Regions from separate parts of the Marmoricola sp. OAE513 genome, predicted to be linked through region 2. Evidence: riboswitches for the same ligand, from Rfam matches in the RefSeq annotation. Region 2 holds a riboswitch; the other holds the start of a gene.
The links. Region 2 has a riboswitch for S-adenosylmethionine ahead of thrC (threonine synthase). Riboswitches for the same ligand answer to the same signal wherever they lie in the genome.
Positions count from the first base shown of each region.

Region 1: linked by a shared signal. The riboswitch ahead of ABIE44_RS15000 (aminotransferase class V-fold PLP-dependent enzyme) and the one ahead of thrC (threonine synthase) in region 2 are both predicted to bind S-adenosylmethionine.

Region 1 is NZ_JBEPOC010000001.1:2,996,670-3,007,182, reverse strand. It holds gene ABIE44_RS15010 (hypothetical protein) at 1-355, opposite strand, end outside; gene ABIE44_RS15005 (dicarboxylate/amino acid:cation symporter) at 395-1,729, opposite strand; gene ABIE44_RS15000 (aminotransferase class V-fold PLP-dependent enzyme) at 1,818-3,152, opposite strand; SAM riboswitch class IV at 3,180-3,294, opposite strand; gene ABIE44_RS14995 (HD domain-containing protein) at 3,354-4,124, shown strand; gene ligD (non-homologous end-joining DNA ligase) at 4,121-5,008, opposite strand; gene ligD (non-homologous end-joining DNA ligase) at 5,008-5,940, opposite strand; gene ABIE44_RS14980 (HlyD family efflux transporter periplasmic adaptor subunit) at 5,968-7,656, opposite strand; gene ABIE44_RS14975 (hypothetical protein) at 7,658-8,602, opposite strand; gene ABIE44_RS14970 (ABC transporter permease) at 8,661-9,887, opposite strand; gene ABIE44_RS14965 (ABC transporter ATP-binding protein) at 9,884-10,513, opposite strand, start outside.
Region 2 is NZ_JBEPOC010000001.1:2,376,927-2,387,439, reverse strand. It holds gene ABIE44_RS12055 (hypothetical protein) at 1-367, opposite strand, end outside; gene ABIE44_RS12050 (CASTOR/POLLUX-related putative ion channel) at 402-2,357, opposite strand; gene groL (chaperonin GroEL) at 2,460-4,085, opposite strand; gene ABIE44_RS12040 (ATP-grasp domain-containing protein) at 4,286-5,140, opposite strand; gene ABIE44_RS12035 (amidohydrolase family protein) at 5,168-6,214, opposite strand; gene ABIE44_RS12030 (Pr6Pr family membrane protein) at 6,255-6,899, opposite strand; gene ABIE44_RS12025 (hypothetical protein) at 6,896-7,291, opposite strand; gene ABIE44_RS12020 (MoaD/ThiS family protein) at 7,373-7,648, opposite strand; gene thrC (threonine synthase) at 7,671-8,942, opposite strand; SAM riboswitch class I at 8,954-9,099, opposite strand; gene otsB (trehalose-phosphatase) at 9,179-10,024, opposite strand; gene ABIE44_RS12005 (LytR C-terminal domain-containing protein) at 10,059-10,513, opposite strand, start outside.

The sequences.
Region 1 (10,513 bases), 620 kb from region 2:
GCGACTTGGTCGGCTTCGTGGTGCCGGGCTGGTTGCCCTTGTCCTTGTTGGCCTTCCACTCCTCGTAGCCGGTGGCGCGCTCCCACTCGGTCCACGGGATCGACTGGCCGTCGGCGTACCGGACCCGGTTGTTGTCGAAGTCGAAGTACGCGCCCGGGATGTAGGTGCAGAGCTCGTCATCGTAGCCGGGGAGGGTGTCCTCGCCGTCGTGGTAGGTCTGGCCGTCGTCACCCTTGACGGTGATCGGGCGCGGGTTGTCCGCCGGGTTGGTGATCGCCTGCGCCGACGGCGCGAACGTGAGGGTGGCCAGGGCCAGGCCGACGGTGCTCCCGAGGGCAGCGATGGTGCGCTTCATGGTTGTTCTCTCTCCTAGGTGAGGGTGTGACGGTTCGGATCAGGCAGGGGTGAGCTGGTCGGCGGCGCGGTCCTCGAAGACGTCGTCGTCGAGCAACCCCGTCTGGCGGGCCACGACGGTCGCGCTGACGGCGGCCGCGGTGACGTTGGTGGCGGTGCGGGCCATGTCCGCGATCGTGCTGATCGGGAGCGTGACCGCGATGAACTCCAGCGGCAGGCCCGCGGCGGCGAAGACGGTCGCCGCGGCGACGGTCGCCGTGCCCGGGACGCCGGCCGTCCCGATCGAGACCACGGTGCCGAGCAGCGCCAGCACCAGGTAGTCCTGGAGGGAGTAGTCGATCCCGTAGGCGTTGATCCCCCAGACCGCGATCAGCATCGGCCAGATGCCGGCGCAGCCGGGCATGCCGATCGTGGTGCCCAGCGGCGCGGTGAAGTGCGCTATCTCCGGGTGCACGCCGACCTTGGTGGTCAGGACGTCGGTGGTCACCGGCAGCGTGCCGACGCTGCTCTGGGTGGTGAAGGCGGTCACCTGAGCGGGCAGGAGCTTGCGGAAGAACCGCAACGGCGAGACGTCGGCGAAGACCCGCAGCACGATCGCGTTGAACCCGAACGTGTGCACGAAGCAGGTGGCCCAGGCCAGGCCCAGCAGACCGAGCAGCGACCAGAACTTGTCACCGAGGTCGGCCGTGTTGGCCACCGTCGTCGTGGTCAGCGCCACGATCGCGTACGGCGTCAGACCGATCACGAACCCGACGGCCTTGAAGATCACCAGCTTGGCGGCCTCGACCAGGTCGCCGAACGGCTGGACCTTGGCGGCGTCCTTCTCCAGCAGCACGAGGTAGGCGACCGCGAGGGCGACCGAGATCATGATGATCGGGATGATGTGGTTCGCACCGAAGTCGCCGACGACGTTGGAGGGGAAGAAGTCCACGACCACCGAGGTGAAGTCCTGGACCGAGTTCTGCAGCACCGAGAGCTGCTCCCCGCCGAGGGTCTCGTTGACCCCCGTACCCGTGCCGACCGCGAGCGCGGCGCCGAGCGCCAGCACGACGGCGATCGCGTTGCTGAGCAGCAGCCAGCCGGCCGAGCGCAGACCGATCGTGCGGAGCTTCTCGATGCTGCCCAGCGAGACGATGCTGGAGATGATCGCGACCGCGATCAGCGGACCGACGACGGCGAGCAGCACGTTGATGTAGATCCGACCGATCGGCGCGACGTACTCGACGTGGCCGCGGGCGGCGAGACCGACGGGGATGCCGACCACGAGAGCGAGCAGGGTGAGCAGGCTGAAGTTGAGCTTGCGCCGCCGCAGCAGGTGCACGCCGACGAACACGACGAGGACCGCGGCAAGGGCTGCCAGTTCTGGCCACTTCACGGGTGGGACTCCTTGATAGGTGAGTTTTTCGACTTGATTACTGCAGTTTTGAGGCCGCCGAGACGTTGAGGGCGGTGGAGGTGCGGGACTACGCCTGACAGGCGCGCAGGGGCTGGGAGTCGCTGGCGATCCACGGCGGGAGCGGCCGCGGGTCCGGCGAGGGCAGACCGTCTGTTCCGTAGGTCCACAGCGGCCCGGTCGTGACCAACGAGCTGATCGCTGCGACCAGCCGGTCGACGTCCTCGCCGCTGGAGCCCAGGCCGAGGCTGGCGCGGACCGCCGTCCGCCCGCCGTTGAGCCGCTCGAGCAGCGGGTGGGCGCAGAAGCGCCCGTCCCGGACACCGATGCCGTGCTCGGCGGAGAGGTAGTGCGCCACCACCTCGGCGGAGTAGCCGTCGACGGCGAAGCTGACCAGCCCGACGGCCGGCACCTCGCCGTGCCAGAGCCGGAGCAGCCGGACGCCGTCGATCGCACCGAGACCTGCCGACAGCCGGTCGAGCAGCACCGCCTCGTGCGCCTCGAGCGCACCGTCGGGCAGCGCCGCGATGGCCTCGCAGGCAGCCGCGAGTGCGACGGCGCCGACCACGTTCGGCGTGCCGGCCTCGTGACGGGCCGGGGTGGGCGCCCAGGTGGTCGCCTCGAGGGTGACCTGCCGGACCGCTCCCCCACCGGCCAGGTACGGCGGCGCCGCCTCCAGCCAGTCGCGGCGACCGATCAGCACGCCGGCACCGTACGGCGCGTAGAGCTTGTGGCCCGAGAACGCCAGGTAGTCCAGGTCGAGAGCCGCCAGGTCGGTCCGGCGGTGCGGCACCAGCTGGGCGCCGTCGACCGCGATCCGGGCGCCGTGGGCGTGCGCCAGGGCAGCGAGCTCGGCCAGCGGCAGGATCTCGCCGGTGACGTTGGACGCGCCGGTGACCGTCAGCAGGGCTGCCGGCGTACGGGCCAGCTCGGCTTCCAGCGCGGCGAGCGTCCCGACGAGCGTGTCGGCAGCCGCGACCACGCGACCACGGGTGGCCCAGGGCAGCAGGTTGGCGTGGTGCTCGAGGTCGAGGTGGACGACGTCCTGACGTTCTGGGGTGGCGGGAACCGCCGTGGCCAGCAGGTTGAACGCGTCGGTCGTGTTGCGCACGACCTGGACCACGTCGGCTTCCCGGGCACCGACGAAGGCACCGATGGTGACCCGCGCGGCCTCGTACGCCGCGGTGCTCACCATCGAGGCGTACCCGGCGCCACGGTGGACGCTGGAGTACGACGGCAGGAACTCGGAGACTCGGTCGGCCACCGAGGCGAGAGCCGGGGCGCTCGCGGCGAGGTCGAGGTTCACGTAGCGGGCGTAGCCGTCGGTGACCAGCGGCACCTTCTCCTCGGCCCCGACCAGCTCGGCCAGGGGTCGTACGTCCGTCGGCGGCGCGGCGGCAGTCATCAGGTCCTCCATGGTTCGGGACCCGAGAGTCCGCACTTGCCCGGCTGCACCTCGCAGCGGGCCACGTCTTCACCCGGGGCACCCCACCGCGGAGGAGGGTTGCCGACTGGCCAGCCGGGGCTTCGCACCAGTACTCGTGACAGAAAGAACACTAACACACTCGACTTAGGTGTCAATTCGCCACCTGGCATGCTCAGCCGCATGAGTACGCACCAGTCCCCGGCGTACGGGACCCTGGCCTGGGCCGAAGCCGTCAACGGCCGGCTCACCGCTGCCGAGCAGGTCCGCGAGTCCGCGAAGGCGTTGCGCACGATCGCCGTCTCGACGCCGGGCGCGGTGCGCGCGCTGCGGGGGCGAGCCCGCCCGGACGCCTCGGTCTTCGACGTCGACGCGATCGAGGTCCCGGACTCGGCGATCGCGCGGGCCGCCGAGGAGGAGGCGCGCGACAGCGTCGCCGACCCGGTCGTCCAGCACTCGCAGCGGATGTACTACTGGGCGATGATGCTGGCCGGGCGCGACGGCCTCTCCCCCGACCCGGAGATCACCTACGTCGCCTGCCTGCTGCACGACATCACGTGGGGCGAGAAGTACGCCTCCTCCACAGCGATGCCGTGCTTCGCCGCCCGCGGCGGTCAGGTCGCGCGCGACTGGACGCGTGCGCAGGGCTGGCCGGACGACCGCGCGACCGTCGCCGCGGATGCCATCTCGCTGCACGTCAACATCACGGTGGGCCCCGAGCACACCGACGAGGCTCGGTTGTTGCAGGCGGCCGCCGGGCTCGACGTCATCGCTCAGCGGTACGACGAGATCGACCCCGCGGCGATCGCCGCCGTGCTGGCCAAGCACCCGCGCACCGGCTGGCTCGAGAGCCTGCACCACTTCCGCGACGAGTCCCACCCGGGGACCCGCGCCGGACTGATGCGTCGACTCGGGATGATGCAGATCGCGCGGCGTACCGCCTTCAAGGATTAGCCGTCCCGCTCCAGCACGTCCTCGAACCGGAGCTGCTCCAGGCCCAGCGGGTCCTCGGCACCCGCCTCGATCTCGTCCCAGGTACGCGGTGCTGCCACCGTGGGGAACTCCCGCCCACGCAGCGAGTACGGCGCGATCGTCGTCTTCGCACCGACGTTCTGCGACCAGTCGAAGAACACCTTCCCGCTGCGGCGGGCCTTCGCCATCTGGCTCACGACCAGCTTCGGGTGCTCGGCCTCCAGCTCCTCCGCGATCCCCTTCGCGTAGTCGCGGACCTCGTCGCTGGTGCGCTTCCCGTCCAGGTCGGCGTACAGGTGGACGCCCTTGGAGCCGCTGGTGACGGCGCGCGTCTCCAGCCCGTCGGTGGCCAGGCGCTCGCGGACCATGAGCGCGACCTGGGAGCACTCCATCAGTCCGGCCGGCTCACCCGGGTCGAGGTCGATCACCATCCGGTTCGGGTTCACCGGCCGCCCCTGCGCGTCGACCGTCCACTGGTGCACGTGCAGCTCCAGGGCGGCGAGGTTCACCAACCACGTCAACGTCGCCAGCGAGTCGACCACCGGGAACCGCAGCTCGCCGTCCTCGCGGTCGGCGGTGCGCGACCCCGACGTCGGCACGGTCACGACGCGGACCCACTTCGGGGTCCCGCCGGGCACGTTCTTCTCGAAGAAGCTCTTGTCGCCGGTGCCGTGCGGCCACCGGATCCGCGTGACCGCCCGGTCCTCGAGCACCGGCAGCAGCCGGGGCGCGATGCGTGCGTAGTAATTGAGCACCTCACCCTTGGTGGTCCCCGTCCTCGGGTACATCACCTTGTCGAGGTTCACCAGGGTCAGCACCCGCCCGTCGACCTCGACCTGGACCTCGACCCGCTCGTGCGCCGGCATCAGAGGTCGCCCCCGAGATCAGCGACCGTCAGGTCCGTGCGCACACCCCTGTACGCCGGCTGCCGCAGGCGGCCGTCGTTGGTCAGGGTCAGGTACTGCACGTCCACGATGATCTCGGGCCGTACCCAGACGGTGCCGGTCGCATCCACCCGCGGGACGTCGTGGGAGAACGGAGAGGCCTCGGCCACCAGGTCTGCCAGCAGTCCACCGAGTGCCTGACCGGCCTTCCCCGCGATGCCCGACCCGACCCGGCCGCGGAAGGCGAGACCGTCAGCGGTCGGCTCCCCCACCAGCACCGCTCCCAGGCGCGAGCTGCTCCCGGTCTCGTAGCGGAAGCCGCCGACCACGTAGGAGCCGGTAGGCCTGATCGGGAACTTGAGCCAGTCCTTGCTGCGGCGGTCGGGGTGGTAGCGCGCGGACACCCTCTTGCTCACGATGCCCTCGAGCCCTTGGGCCTCGGCGGCCTCCAGCAGCACAGCCCCGTCGTCGTACGTCGGCGGGACCTGCCAGGCCGGGTCGTCGAGACCTAGCGCCTCGAGCGCTGCGCGGCGCTCGGACCAGGGCCGCCCGGTGAGGTCCTCCCCGTCGAGGCGGAGCAGGTCGAAGGCGAGCAGCGTCACCGGGTTGCGTTGCGCGAGCCGGGCCGCCTTGGCGGCGTCGCGCACGTGCATCCGGTCGGCGAGGTCGCTGAAGGACGGCACCCCGGACCCGAGCGCCACGATCTCCCCGTCCAGCAGCAGGTCGTGGCCCAGCCGACCCAACCCGGCGAGCTCGGGATAGGCGACGGCCACCTGGTTCTCGTTGCGGGTGGTGATGCGGACCTGGCCCCGGGCGACGTCCACCAGGGCACGGATGCCGTCCCACTTCACCTCGTGGACCCACTCGCGACCCGTGGGGACGTGGTCCCCCCGGGTTGCGAGCATCGGCTTCATGCGGACCATCTTGCCCGCTGGTGACACTCAGCGCTGGATGCTGGTCCTCGGGCCGCCTCCGCTGCCACCGCCGTTGCGGAAGGTGAAGGTGCCGCCGCCCGGGGGACCACCGAAGTTCCCGCGCTGGTTCAGCTCGGAGCTGGCGCCCGAGATCGCCTGGTCGACATCGGCGAGGACGACCTCCGTGCCCGCCTCGATGCCGTCGACCTGGGCGGTGCGCGCACCGACCGCTCCGAGGGTCACCCGGGTGCTGGTCAGCTTGGTGCCGTTCCAGACCCGGACCACGGCGCTGTCCCCGTTCCTGGTGATCGCCGAGATCGGGACCGTGACGACGTCGTCGACCGTCGAGAGGACCACGGCGACCTGGGCCCGCGATCCGCTCGGGAGAGCGATCGCCGGATCCTCGACCGTGACGGTGACCGGGTACGTGGTGCTGCCGCTGGAGCTGTCCGCGGTCATCCCGATCGCCGTCACGGTGCCCTGCGTCGTGGTGGAGGACCCCGCGACACTGATCCGCGCGACCTGGCCGACCTGCACCTTCTCGACGTCGGTCTCCGCGACCGTGCCGGTCAGGGTGACCGACTTCCCGCCGACCACGACGGCGACCGCGGTGCCGGCCGCGACCTGGTCACCCTTCGTCAGGTCGAGCGAGGCGACCGTCCCGCTCCGGGTGGAACGAAGCACGGCCTGGGCGCGGTCGGCCTTCGCGCTGACCAGGTCGGCCTCGGCCTGGTCGATCTGCGCCTGGTCGGATGCGAGCCGTGCGGCCGTCACGGTGCCGCCCTGCGAGGACCCGTTCGACGACCCGTTCGAGGAGGGGGTGTCCGTCGTCGCCGCCGTCGTCGTCGCTGCGGTCTTCGCCGAGGTCCTGGCCGCGACGGCCGGCGTGCTGGACACCGTCCCGAGCGCGCCGCCGAGCGTCTTCGTCAGGGTCGCCAAGGCGTCGGCCAACGCGTCCTGGGCGTCCTTGACCGCGTCCTGCTTCGCCTGGACGTCAGCCAGGGCCGCGTCGCAGGCGTCGTTGGCCGTCGAGTCGGTCGCCGCATCGGTCGCCGCATCGGTGGTCGGGGTACCGGTGCCGTCGGTCGGTTGGCCTGACGGCTCCTGGTAAGCGTCGGCACATGCAGAGGTCTGGGCAGCAAGCGCGTCGTGTGCCGCTGCCAACGCGGCCGACGCTGCGCTCTGGGCCTCGAGCACGGCCTGCTGCTGCTCCTTGAGCTTCTTCAGCACCGCGGTTGACGTGCCCGAGGTGTTCCCACCCCCGCTGCTGCCGCTGGGCTTGCTGCTGCCGCTGGGCTTGCTGCTCCCCGACGGCTGCGGCGAGCCCGCCTGCTCGACGCTGGAGGTCTGGGCGTCCTGGTCGGACTCCAGCTGGGCCTTCGCCTTGGCCAGCGTCGCCTTCGCCTCGGTGACGGCAGCGTCGAGGTCACCGGTCTCCAGGGTCGCGATGACCTGGCCGGCCTTCACCGTGTCACCCTGCGCCACCTTGACCTTGGCCACGGTGCCGTCGGTGCCGAACGCGAGGTCGGCCCGCTGCGCCGCGTCGACCAGCCCGGTCAGCGACAGGGTCTGCTCGACGTCGCCCTCGGTCGCCCGCACCGTCCGGTACGACGGGGTGTCCTCGGCGCCGGCGACGGCGTACACCGTGCCGCCGCCGGCCAGGATCACGCCGGCCGCGACCACCGCCGGCAGCTTCAGCCTCTTCGGGAGTCGCACGTCAGGACTCCTGGCTGTTCTGCTCGGGGCCGTCACCGGCGGTGCCGCGGCGGAAGCCGGAGGTGCACTCGCCGTCGACGGCCGGGCTGAGCGCGATGGTCTTCGCGGTCACCGCTCCGGTGTCGTCGGTCTCGCCCTGGGCCCGCAGGCAGCTGCCGACCTTGACGTCCGCTGCCGTCGCCTTGCCGGTGGTGGTGTAGGTCGTCGCACTGCTGACCGTGACCGCAACGCTGGTCTCGCTGACCTTCGGCGTGCTCCCTGCACTCGGCGCGCTCCCGTCGAGCTGCGGCACCGAGGACTTCACCGTGAATCCGCCGGCGCTCACCGCGGTGACCTCGCCGACCGCGCCGCCGAAGGCGCGCATCCGCGGGCCGCCGTTGCCGCCGCCGGGTACGTCCGTGGGAGCACCCGAGGGGAAGCCGGACGGCGGCTGCCCGCCGTTGGTGCTCAGCCGCGGGCCACCCCCGCCCAGACCTGCGGCGCAGGTGCCGTCGGCCCCCTTCGGGGCGATCCGGACGGACGTCGCGGCCGCCTCGGTCGGAGCCTCGGAGCTGTCGTCCGCCGCGCTGCTCGCGGACTGCACGACGACGCAGGTGCCGACCTCGACGTCGGCCAGCCGGGCCTCGACCTGCTGGGTGAAGGTCGTCGAGCCGTTCCAGGTGACGGCGACCTGCCCGTTCTGGCCCTGGACCTGGGCGGTGGTGTCGACGACGGCGGCGACCTTGCCGTCCGCCCCCGGGAGCTGACCCTGGCCGGTCGGGCCGCTGCCGTTCTGGCTGGTCTGCGCACCCTCGTTCTGGGTGCTACCGGTCGGCGTGCCGCTGTCCGAGCTGCCGCAGCCGGCCGCGCCGACGAGCAGGACACCGGCTCCGCACGCGGCCGCGATCCGGCGGGCCACCGCCGGGCTCATCTTCGGGGACAGGGACATCAGCTGGTTCGGGCTCATCGGGTTCTCCTCGGGGTGGATGCAGGTGGGATGGACGGGAGGTCGGTGGGGACGCGCATCACTCGCTCCTGAGCGCGTCGATCGGAGTCAGCCGAGCGGCCCGGTCGGCCGGGTAGACCCCGAAACCGACGCCAAGTCCGAGGGCGACGGCCAGTGCGGCGACGATCGCGACCGCTGAGATGCTGACCGGCTGGTCGATCATGCTCGGCAGGACCAGAGCCCCGACCACGCCGACCGCCGAGCCGATGACGCCGCCGGTGATGCCGAGCAGCGAGGCCTCGATGAGGAATTGGCGACGGATCGCCGACGGGGTGGCTCCGAGCGCTTTGCGAAGGCCGATCTCGCGGACCCGCTCGGTCACCGAGACCAGCATGATGTTCATGACGCCGATGCCGCCGACCAGCAACGAGATCGCGGCGACCCCGGCGAGCAGGATCGTCATCGTCCGGTTGGTCGAGTTGGCGGTGTCGAGCAGCGCGTCCTGCGTCGCGATCGAGAAGTCCGCCTCGCTCGCGCTCACGTCGTGCGCCGTCAGCAGGGCCGCGTTGACCTCCTGGTAGGCGGCGGACAGCGTCTCAGCACTCCTCGCCTCCACGTAGATGGAGGCGACCGCGGTGCTGGTCGCGCCGGAGAGCCGCTGCGCGGTGGTGATCGGGACAACCGCGAGGTCGTCCTCGTTGGCGTCGTCCGAGCTGGCGCCCGAGACGTCGAGCACGCCGATCACCGTCAGCGCGGTGCCGTTGACCGTCACGGTCTCGCCCACCGGGTCGCGGCCGTTGAACAGCTCATCGACCGTGTCCGGGCCGAGCACGGCCACGTCGGCGGCCCGGTCGATCTCGTCCTGGGTGAAGAACCGGCCCGAGGACAGCTTGCGGGCGCGGACGTCCTGCCAGCTGACCGTCGTGCCGACGACCTTGGAGGTCCAGTTCGTGGTGCCGTTGGTCAGCGACGTCGACGTCGAGGTCGCGGGGGCGACCGCGGCGATGTCCGGCGCCACGTCCGCATCGGCCAGCGCCTCGGCGTCGGCCAGCGTCAGCGTGGTCGAGGAACCGAAGCCACCGCGGACGCCGCCGCTCCCGGTGCTGCTGCCCGGGGAGACGATGAGCAGGTTGGAGCCGAGCGAGTCGATCTGCGAACGCACCTTGTCCTGCGCGCCCAGGCCGAAGCCGACGGTGAGCACCACCGAGGAGATGCCGATGACGATGCCGAGCAGCGTCAGCAGCGAGCGCAGCCGGTGGGCCAGCACCGCGAAAGCGGCCGTGCGAAGTGTCTCGACCCAGCTCATGCGATCGCGCCTGCCGTTGCAGCCTCGGTCACGAGCCCGTCGCGGAGGGTGATGACCCGGTCGGCGACCTCGGCGACTTCGTGGTCGTGGGTGATGAGCACGATCGTGCGGCCCGCGTCGTGCAGCTCGCGGAACAGGCCGAGCACGTCCTCGGTCGAGACCGAGTCCAGGTTCCCGGTCGGCTCGTCGGCGAGGATCAGCGACGGCTCGGAGACCAGCGCCCGGGCCACGGCCACCCGTTGCTGCTGACCGCCCGACAGCTCGCCGGGCCTGTGATCGGCACGGTCGGCCAGGCCGACCCGCTCCAGCGCGCGCCGGGCGCGCTCCTCCCGCTCGGCCGCCGGTACGCCGGCGTACACCAGCGGGAGGGCGACGTTGCGCAGCGCGGTGGAGTCGGCGAGCAGGTTGAACTGCTGGAACACGAACCCGATCTCCCGGTTGCGGATGAGCGCGAGCTCGGACTCCTCGAGGTCGCTGACGTCGCGCCCGGCGAGCTCGTAGCGGCCCTCCGTCGGGACGTCGAGGCAGCCGAGGATGTGCATCAGGGTCGACTTGCCGGAACCCGAGGGCCCGATGATGGCGACGTACTCGCCCGCGGAGATCTCGATGTCGATGCCGCGCAGGGC
Region 2 (10,513 bases):
TCACGCTCTTCGACCTCGCCTTCTTCAGCCCCTCGAACGCGGTCGCCACGGCGCGGTACTTGTAGTAGCCCGGCGTCGATTTCAACGTCACCTTTCCGGAGTACTTCCCGGCGCTCTTGGCCTTGACGGTGGTGACCGTCTTCCACTTCTTGCCGACCTTCCGCTGGATCTTGACGTTGGCGCCCTGGGGCGTCTTCGTCACCTTGCCGGAGATGGTGATCTTGCTGCCGGCGAGCGCAGCGGTCGGGTTCGCCGCGATCGTGATCGAGCGCGTCGTCGCCGCATTGGCGGACGGAGCCATCAGGAGGGCGCTGAGCACCAGCGCGACCAGGAGCGCGAGGGACGGGTACCGGAGGGGTCGAGACATGGCTGAAGCCTAGGCCGGATCGTGCTGGAGTGCGTCAGTCCTCGGCGAGGACCACGACGCGGTCCTCCGCCGAGATCGTGAAGGTCTCTGCCTTGCCCGGGTTGACGAAGACACCCGACGGGCTCACCTCCGAACCGATCCTGTCGACAGCTCGATACCCGAACGCGGTCTCACCACGGCGCCGGGCAGCCTCGACGATCGTCGCGAAGCTGACCGTGCTGCCAGCCCGCACGTACCAGTCCGCCGGTCGCAGGTAGATCTCGGCACCGTCGGCGTCGAGCAGGTCGATGAAGACCGGCTCGAGGCGACGGTCCTCGGAGAGCTGCGAGAGCATCAGGCTGAGGATCTTGTCGCTCACGATGACGTCGTCCACCGCAGCCACCTCGGCCAGTGCGCGGTTCCGGTCGTCAAGGAGCTCGCTCACGACCGCCGGGCTCTCCGGGCCGTCGCCGACGATGTCCCGCACGTGCAGCAGGGTCACCAGCGTCCGCGCATCGGCCTGCTGGACGTCGAGGTCGTCGGAGTAGCAGAGCACGATGATCTGGTCGAGGTCGGTGGTGACGTACTGGTCGAGGACCGAACGCGCGGTCGTCCGGCCGCGCACGATCGTCGGCGTCAGGTTCGCCAGGTCGGGCAGGACCGGCTCCCCCATCTCGGTGAGGATCGTCAGGGTCGAGCCGGGCTCGGCGTACGCGTCGAGCTCCTGGACGACGGTGTAAGCGCGCTCGTTCCAGCCGAGCAGCAGCGCCTGGCTGGGCTGTTCACCACGGCCCTCGACCGCGGTGATCGCACCCTCGTCGACGGCCGCCGAGCTCGCCGGCGGGGAGTTCAGCGCGGAGTCGTCCGAGGCGACCACGATCAGCGCCTGCTCGCCGATGACCGTGTCCATCGCCGGGTTGAGCACGGCGGTGCCGTCGGCGTCGAGCAGGCCGATGACGGCCACGTTCTCGATGTCGTTGAGCACGTCCCCGTAAGCGCGGGCACCAGCACCGTGCGCGGAGTGGAAGTAGATCTCGTCGCCGTCGAAGTCGAACAGCTCGGTGTAGACCGCGGCGGCTCCGGACTGCCGGGAGGTCTGCACGATCAGTCGGGCGACCGTGCCGCGCTTGTCGACGATGACCGCACGGCCCTTGGCGAGCATCCGTGCCGTCCCGAGGTTCTCGGGGTCCGAGATCTCGGCGACGATCGGTGCGCCGTCCTGGCTGTTGTGCGTCAGCGCCAGCAGGGTCTTGATGACCTCGCTGTCCGGGTCGTCACCACCGGAGCCCAGGACGATGATCGAGCGCGCTGCCTCCGGGCTGCTCAGGGCGAGGTCACCGAGATCGATGGGCGACCCGGACCGGCACACCACGCGGGTTCCCTTGAGGTCGGGAAGCTTCTCCCGGATGTCCTCCTCCATCTCGACCTTGTCCCGGTCGGCGAGGATCACCACCACCGGGCTCTTGGCGCTCTCGTTCGCGACGGCGAGCTCGGCGAGGATCGTGTAGACGGCCTCGGACCAGCCGAGGATCACGGTGTGCCCGCTCTCGATCACCCGGGAGCGGCCACGCTGCAGGTCAGCGATCTTCGCGTCGATCCCGGCAGCGATGATGCCGATGAGCGCGCTGACGATGAAGAGGCCGGCAAGGGTGAGCGCGAGCATCGTCAGCAGGAAGCGCCAGGTGCCGCTGTCCCCGGCGACCGTGCCAGGGTCCAACGCGTGCATGAGTGCCTGGAACAGCTCCCAGAAGAAGCCCTGGTGCTGCGCCCCGGGATCGTCGTCGCGCATGTTGAACAGCGCGACGATCGTGCCGAAGACCAGGATCAGGACGAACGTCGCCGCAGCCAGCCAGGCGACCAGCGCCGGCGTACCGCGGGCCATCGAGTTGTCGAACGCGTAGCGCAGGCGCTCAGCCCCACCGACCTTGGCCGCGGATTGGCGACGCGGGCCGGAGCTGGCCCCGATCGCACCCTTGGTCCGTGCCCGCATCTGACGTCCGGTCTGTCCCATGCGGTGCATCCTCCCGCAGGCGCGCGAGAGGCGTTGCCGGAACGAAAAGAAGCAGGACCCCGGTCGAGACCGGGGTCCTGCCTGTGCCTTGTCAGCGGTGGATCAGAAGTCCATGCCGCCCATGCCGCCGGTCGGGTCGCCCATCGGGGCGGCCTTCTCCGGCTTGTCCGCGACGACCGCCTCGGTGGTGAGGAAGAGCGCGGCGATCGACGCAGCGTTCTGCAGCGCCGAACGGGTGACCTTGGCCGGGTCGATGATGCCGGTGGCGATCATGTCGACGTACTCGCCGTTGGCCGCGTTGAGACCCTGGCCGGCGGGCAGGTTGCGCACCTTCTCCGCCACGACGCCGCCCTCGAGACCAGCGTTGACCGCGATCTGCTTCAGCGGGGCCTCGGACGCGAGCTTCACGATGGCAGCACCGGTCGCCTCGTCGCCCTCGAGCTCCAGCTTGGCGAAAGCCTTGTCGGCAGCCTGCACCAGGGCGACGCCGCCGCCGGCGACGATGCCCTCCTCGACGGCCGCCTTCGCGTTGCGAACGGCGTCCTCGATGCGGTGCTTGCGCTCCTTGAGCTCGACCTCGGTGGCGGCACCGACCTTGATCACCGCAACGCCGCCGGCCAGCTTGGCCAGGCGCTCCTGCAGCTTCTCGCGGTCGTAGTCGGAGTCCGACTTCTCGATCTCGGCCTTGATCTGGTTGACGCGACCCTCGATCTGGGCCTCGTCGCCGGCGCCCTCGACGATGGTGGTCTCGTCCTTGGTGATGACGACCTTGCGCGCGGTACCGAGCAGCTCGATGCCGGTCGACTCGAGCTTGAGGCCCACGTCCTCGGAGATGACCTGACCACCGGTGAGGATGGCGATGTCCTGCATCATGGCCTTGCGGCGGTCACCGAAGCCCGGAGCCTTGACGGCGACGGACTTGAAGGTGCCACGGATCTTGTTCACGACCAGGGTCGAGAGCGCCTCGCCGTCGACGTCCTCGGCGATGATCAGCAGCGGCTTGCCGGACTGCATGACCTTCTCGAGCAGCGGCAGCAGGTCCTTGACGGTCGAGACCTTCTGGTTCGCGATCAGGATGTACGGGTCGTCGAGGACGGCCTCCATGCGCTCCGGGTCGGTCATGAAGTACTGGGAGATGAAGCCCTTGTCGAACCGCATGCCCTCGGTGAGCTCGAGGTCGAGGCCGAACGTGTTCGACTCCTCGACGGTGATCACACCTTCCTTGCCGACCTTGTCCATCGCCTCGGCGATGGCGTCACCGACGGTGGTGTCGGCGGCGGAGATCGACGCGGTAGCCGCGATCTGCTCCTTGGTCTCGACGTCCTTGCTCATCTCGAGCAGAGCGTCGGAGACGGCCTTGACGGCGTTCTCGATGCCGCGCTTCAGCGCCATCGGGTTGGCACCCGCGGCGACGTTGCGCAGACCCTCGCGGACCATCGCCTGGGCGAGCACGGTCGCGGTCGTCGTGCCGTCACCGGCGACGTCGTCGGTCTTCTTGGCAACTTCCTTGACCAGCTCGGCGCCGATCTTCTCGTACGGGTCCTCGAGCTCGATCTCCTTGGCGATGGACACACCATCGTTGGTGATCGTGGGGGCGCCCCACTTCTTCTCGAGCACGACGTTGCGGCCCTTGGGGCCCAGGGTGACCTTGACGGCGTCGGCGAGCGTGTTCATGCCACGCTCCAGACCGCGCCGGGCCTCCTCGTTGAAAGCAATCAGCTTCGGCATAACTCTTGCGATTCCTCACGCAGATGAGTGGGTGGCCGATCGGTCGCCCGCGACGGACGGTCCGGGCTGACCCGCCGGACCCTTCCCGGCGGCGCCTTCGGACCTCGACGTTCTCGGCCCTGGGGTGGTGCTGGTTGTCACTCTCGAAGGGAGAGTGCCAATGTCAATTGTTAGCACTCGACCCCTGAGAGTGCAAACGTTCAGGAGCGGGCCAGCACGCCGGCGACCGCCGCCGCGAACGCCCTACCATTCTCGGGGAGCTCCTCGAGGTACAGACCCGGCTCGGTGACCTCGAGCTCGCTCACCGCGAGGGTCCCGTCGGCGAGCCGGAGCAGGTCCACCCGCGCGTACACCAGAGTGGCGTCGAGGATCTCCTCGGCGGCTCGGACGGTCCGCCGGGCGAGGTCGGAAGCCTCCGCGGTCCGGGGCACCGGTGCCGTGCTGCCGCCGTACTCCTCGTGCACCCGGATCTCCTCGCCGGCCGGCAGCTTGCGCACCATCGAGCGCGGTTCGCCCCCGATGACGTAGACCGAGTACTCCCCCTCGGTGCGGACCGAGGCGACCAGTGGCTGCACGATCCACGGACCGGCCCCGAGTGCGGACTCGTCGAGGCCCTCGGGACCACCGTCGGTCCCGTCGAAGACGACCACGCCGCGGCCTCCGGCACCCACCCGTGGCTTGACCACGGCGGTGTCCCACGCGGCGATCGCCGCGGGCAGGTCCTCCTCCCCGTCGACCGAGATCGTCGGCACGATCGGCACGCCGACAGCGTCCAGCTCGAGGAGGTAGGCCTTGTCGGTGTTCCAGGCGAAGACGTCGGCACCGTTGAGCAGCTTCGGGACCGAACGCGCCCAGTCCAGGAACTCCTCGAGCCGGACGTCGTAGTCCCAGGTCGACCGGACGGCCACCAGCGCCGACTCCCAGTCGACGTCGGGGTCGTCCCAGCGGACCCAGCGCGCCTCGACGCCGCGATCGGCCAGCGCGGTGTCGAGAGCCTCGTACCCGGGCTCACCGTCGGGGAAGGCGGAGCACGTCACCAGCAGCAGGTCGGTCATGGGGTCCAGCCTCTCAGGCAGAGCTCCTCAGAGGTCCAGCCGGTAGACGCGGCAGGCGTTGTCCCGCAGCAGCTTCCGCGGGTCGGCGGAGGGCAGGAGCTCCAGCAGGGTGTCCACCGTCGTCGAGATCGAGATCGTCGGCTTGTCCATCGGGAAGTTCGACGCCCACAGCGTGCGGTCCGCACCGAAGAGCTCCTGAGCACGGGTCACCAGCGGGGCCACCGCGTCGCGGTACCGCGTCGCGCTCACCGGCCCGGTCCAGCCGAGGACCGGCATCCCGAGACCGGAGTGCTTGGCGACCACGTTGGGCAGCGCAGCCAGGGCGGCGATCTCGTCGGACCAGCGCGCGAGCAGGTCGCGCCGGTCAGCCTCGGTCTGTCCGGTCCAGCGTCCGCGCGGCCCGAAGATCCCCACCGGGGTGGCGTAGTGGTCGAGCACGATCGTGGCTTCGGGATACTCCCGGGCCAGGGTGACCACCTCACCGAGCTGGTGCGAGTACACCCAGGCCTCGAAGCTCAGACCGCGCTCGGCGACCGCGGCGAAGCCGGCCAGGAACTCACGGCTGGTGAGCATCCCCTCGTCGGCCCAGGAACGCACCCCGCGGTCCGGGTGGTGCGCGGCCGAGCACCGGATGCCGCGCACCGGCCCCGCAGCGAGGTTGCGGTCCAGGAGCGGCCGGACGTCGGGGTCCCGCGGGTCGGCATGGCACACGATCGCACCGAGACGGGGAAGCCCGTCAGCCCCGAACGGCAGCGTGCCGAGCCAGGTCGTCTCCCCGGCCCCACCGAGGACGCGATGGTCCTTCCACGCCGCCTCGACGTGCACCACCGCCCCGACCGGCAGCTCGCCGGCGTCGGCGGCGTAGTCGGTCGGCAGGTACTCGTTGATCACGTTCACCGGGTCGCCGACGAACTCGCGGTCGCCCCGCGGCAGGAGCGCCTCGATCACCGGCCGCAGCACAGGCAGGCGCCGGACCAGCTTCGCGGGCGTCGAGACGACCCGCGGTGTGGTGAACGGATCCCACTGGTGGATGTGCGGGTCGACGATTCGCAAGCCGTCCGGGAGGGTCGTCATCGCCTCAGCCTTCCAGACGACGACGCCGAGCGGCGCTTCCTCAGGTCGCGGCTTGCGCCCTGGCGAGCCGGGCATCGAGCTTCACGGCCCCGTACGCGAGGCCGAACATCAGCACCCCGACCCCGAGGCAGTTCACCAGGACGATCCCGTACCCGTGCTCGCCGACGTCGATGAACGGGTACGGGTACCAGTCGACGAAGGCGCCCCGGACCAGCGTGTAGAGCAGCCAGAAGACCGGCAGCCGCAGGAACGGCACGAGATCGTCGGTCGTGGCGCGACCGCGCGGCCCGAACACCAGCCAGCCGACGAGTCCGAGCAGCGGCGCGACCAGGTGCAGCAGCTTGTCGGCGAGCAGGTCGGCACCGTCGAGGTCGAGAAGCGGGCGCAGGAAGAAGAAGTGCACGATGCCACCGCCGAAGCAGAGCACCACGGCGTTGAGGCGCAGCGCCCGCCAGACCCTGGTGTCCCGGTCGCGTCCGAGCGCGAGCGTGAGCGCCGACCACGCCACCAGGACGTTGCTCCAGATCGTCAGGTAGGAGCAGAACCGGATCAGCCGGGTGCCGGTGTCCGGGCGGTTGTTCTCGTCGAGCACCTTGTGGCCCTGGAGGACGAGGACGAGCTGGAGCACGACGGCGAGCGCCGCGACGGCGAAGGTGACCGCGTGGAACGCGCGAGCGCGGGTCACGGGCGGAGCAGCTGCCCGGCGAGCGCGAAGTCGTACCCGGCGCAGAGCGGCGCGTACCACCCGGGCAGACGCGAGTCCGGGCTCGGCCCCTGGCCGAAGTCGAACAGCGCGTGTGCCGCCCAGCCGAGGGCGAGCAGCCGACGGCCGGTGACCGGCGCGCGCCCGGCGGCGACGGCGGCCAGTGCGGTCGCGCCGACCACGACGGCGCCCTCGACGAGCAGCGCGACCGAGCGCTCGTGCTCGCGGCGTGCGGCCGGGTAGATCACCGCAGCGGTGACCAGTCCGACGCCGGCGCCGATCACCGGTGCGCGACCACCGCGTCGACGCAGCGGTTCAGCCGTGACGGCTCCGAGTGCTGCTCCTGCCGCGAGGGCGACTGCCTGGTTGCTCACGGTCTCACTCTGCCAGCACGGCGCACGAACGACGAGACCCCCGGAGCAGTGCTCCAGGGGTCTCGGTCGAGATCGTTCCGATCAGCCGCCGGCGACGGCGGGGATGATCGAGATGGAGGTGCCGGCCGGGGTGGCGGTGCCCAAGCCGTCGAGGAAGCGGACGTCGTCGTTGCCGACGTACACGTTCACGAACCGACGGATGTCGCCGCCGTCGTCCAGCACCCGGGCCTTGATCCCGGGGTGGTTGGACTCGAGGTTGTCCAGCACGTCGCCGAGGTCGGCGCCCTCGGCGACCACCTCGGACTCGCCCCCGGTGTAGGTGCGCAGGATGGTGGGGATGCGGACGGAAACGCTCATGGTTCTCCTCGAGAAGTGGTGGTCAGACGATGCCGGACGCGGCGAACGCGTCGTACGTCGGTGCGATGGTCGCCACGGGACCGACCTGGCCCGAGATCGCGTCCAGGGTCTTGAGGCCGTGACCGGTGTTGATGACGACGGTCTCGAGCTCGGGGTCGAGCTGTCCGGTCTCGACGAGCTTCTTGAGCACGGCGACGGTCGTGCCCCCGGCGGTCTCGGTGAAGATGCCCTCGGTCCGCGCCAGCAGGACGATGGCGTCGCGGATGGCGTCGTCGGTGACCTCCTCGACCGCACCCCCGGTACGGCGGGCGATGTCCAGCACGTAGATGCCGTCAGCCGGGTTGCCGATCGCCAGCGACTTGGCGATCGTGTCCGGCTTGACCGGGCGGATCGCGTCGACGCCGGCCTTGAAGGCCGTGGCGACCGGACCGCAGCCCTCGGCCTGCGCACCGAAGATCTTGTACGGCTTGTCCTCGACGAGCCCGAGCTTGATCAGCTCCCCGAACGCCTTGTCGACCTTGGTCAGCTGCGAGCCCGAGGCGACCGGGATCACGATCTGGTCGGGCAGGCGCCAGCCGAGCTGCTCGGCGATCTCGTAGCCGAGGGTCTTGGAGCCCTCGGCGTAGAACGGACGGACGTTGACGTTGACGAACGCCCAGCCGTCCTCCTCGCCGGCGATCTCCGAGGCCAGCTTGTTGACGTCGTCGTAGTTGCCCTCGACGGCGACCAATGACTCGGTGAAGATCGCGGAGTTGACCTGCTTGGGGGTCTCGAGGTTGCTCGGGATGAACACGACGGTCTTGATGCCCGCACGCGCGCCGGCGGCGGCGACCGCGTTGGCCAGGTTGCCGGTCGAGGGGCAGGCGAAGACCTTTGAACCGAACTCGACGGCGGCGCTGAGGGCGCACGCGACGACACGGTCCTTGAAGGAGTTGGTCGGGTTGGTCGAGTCGTCCTTGACCCACAGGTCGGCGATGCCGAGCTCGCGGCCGAGGTTGTCGGCCCTCAGCAGCCGGGTGAACCCGGGCTCGGTGTTCGGCGAGGACTCGATGTCGTCGGGCACGGGAAGCAGCGCCTTGTAGCGCCAGATGTTCGCGGGGCCGGCCTCGATCTGCTCGCGCGTCACCGACGGGAAGTCGTAGGCGATCTCGAGCGGACCGAAGCACTCCAGACACGCGTAGTGCGGTCCGAGCTCCTGGGTGGTGCCGCACTCCCGACAGATGAGTCCGGTGGCGTGACCGAAGGCGCCGTCGCGAAGCACGGTGCCGGTCGATGTCTCAGTGACGTTGCTCAAAGGAGGCCTCCTTCTCATCTTCCCCGGGCCGACTCTCGGACCAGGACGGATTTGGCACCACACCGCACGGTTCCGATCCGACGATCCGGAGACGGAGGCTCGAGCGGCGGTTGCCGGGACTTCAACGGGCCGTTCCCTCAGTCCCTCTCGATGAGCTGTGCACCAGCGTAGAGACGATCCCGCCTCCGGTGCACATCGATTCCGAAATCTGAGACCGATGTCTCAAATTGCGGACATCACGGGTTCGGCCGCGCGAGCCGGTCGTGCAGGACCTCGAGGAAGTCCATCACCCCGTCGGGCCCGTCGACGACCGCATCGCAGAGGTCCCGCAGGGCGGACTCCTCGTCCGAACCGGACGCGACCAGCAGGGCGGGCATCCCCTGCGCACGCAGCTCGCGCACCGCGGTGAAGGCGGGAACGTCGCCGAGGTCGTCACCGACGAAGACGATCCCTCCGACGTCGTGCTCCGCGACCAGCGACCGCAGCGCGATGCCCTTGTCCATGCCGCCTGCGCGGATCTCGATGACGTAGCGGCCCGGTTCGACCGTCAGGTTGCGCGCCTGCGCCGCCGCGGTCAGCACCGGGAGCAGGGCGTCGAACGCGGCCTTCGGGTCCGCGCAGCGCCGGGTGTGGACCCCGACGGCAAGACCCTTCTCCTCGATGTGCGCGTCCGGAGTACCGGCCTGTCGGAGGATCCGCGGCAGATCCCCGATCAGGCTGGCCAGTCCGCTCGGCGGCTTCGGTGAGACGACCCGGCGTCCGGCGGAGGTCCAGCGCTCGTTGCCGTACTGCCCCAGCACGACGAGCTCGTGCCCGTGCCGACCGATCTCGTCGCCGACGTCGTCCAGCCCTCCGAGCGCCAGGACCTGCCGGGCCGGTCGGCCGGTGATCACCGCGATCGTGCGGACGCGGTCGGCGAGCCTGGTCAGCAGGTCGCCCGCGCGCTCGTGGATGTGCGCGACCTCGGGGTTGCCCACGATCGGCGACAGGGTCCCGTCGAAGTCCAGCGCGATCAGCAGACGAGCACCGACTGCCACGACGGCGTCGTACTGGTCCGCGTCCTCCGGGGCGCTCAGCTCCATGGCTCCACTCTCGCAGAGGCGGTCGAGCGGTTGACTACTGGTAGTCGGTGGTGAGGATGACGGTCAGCATCTTGGGGTTCATCGGTTCGAACGAAGCCTTGATGCGGGTGATGTCCAGGTCGGCCGCGAGCAGCTTGGCAGCGGCTCGCATCTTCGGGCCGTAGTAGACCGTGCTCGCGTCGACCGACCCGTGCCAGTTGTCGGTCTTGAAGATGTTCCAACCGGCCTTCTCGGCCCGGGTCGCGGTCGCGCCGGCGAGCCCCTTGATGTTGGTGTTGTTGAAGACCACCACGGTCGTCTTGCCCTTGTTGACCGGCTTCGGGGGCTTGGGAGTGCTGGGGGTGCTCACCGGCCCACCGGGCCCCTCGGTGATCGGAGGTGTCGTGGGGGTCGGGCTCGGCGGCACGGTCGAGGTCGCGGCGGGCGACACCTTGGCCGGGCCGTTGTCGTCGTTGCCCTGGGTGGCGATGAAGCCGAGACCGGCGAGCG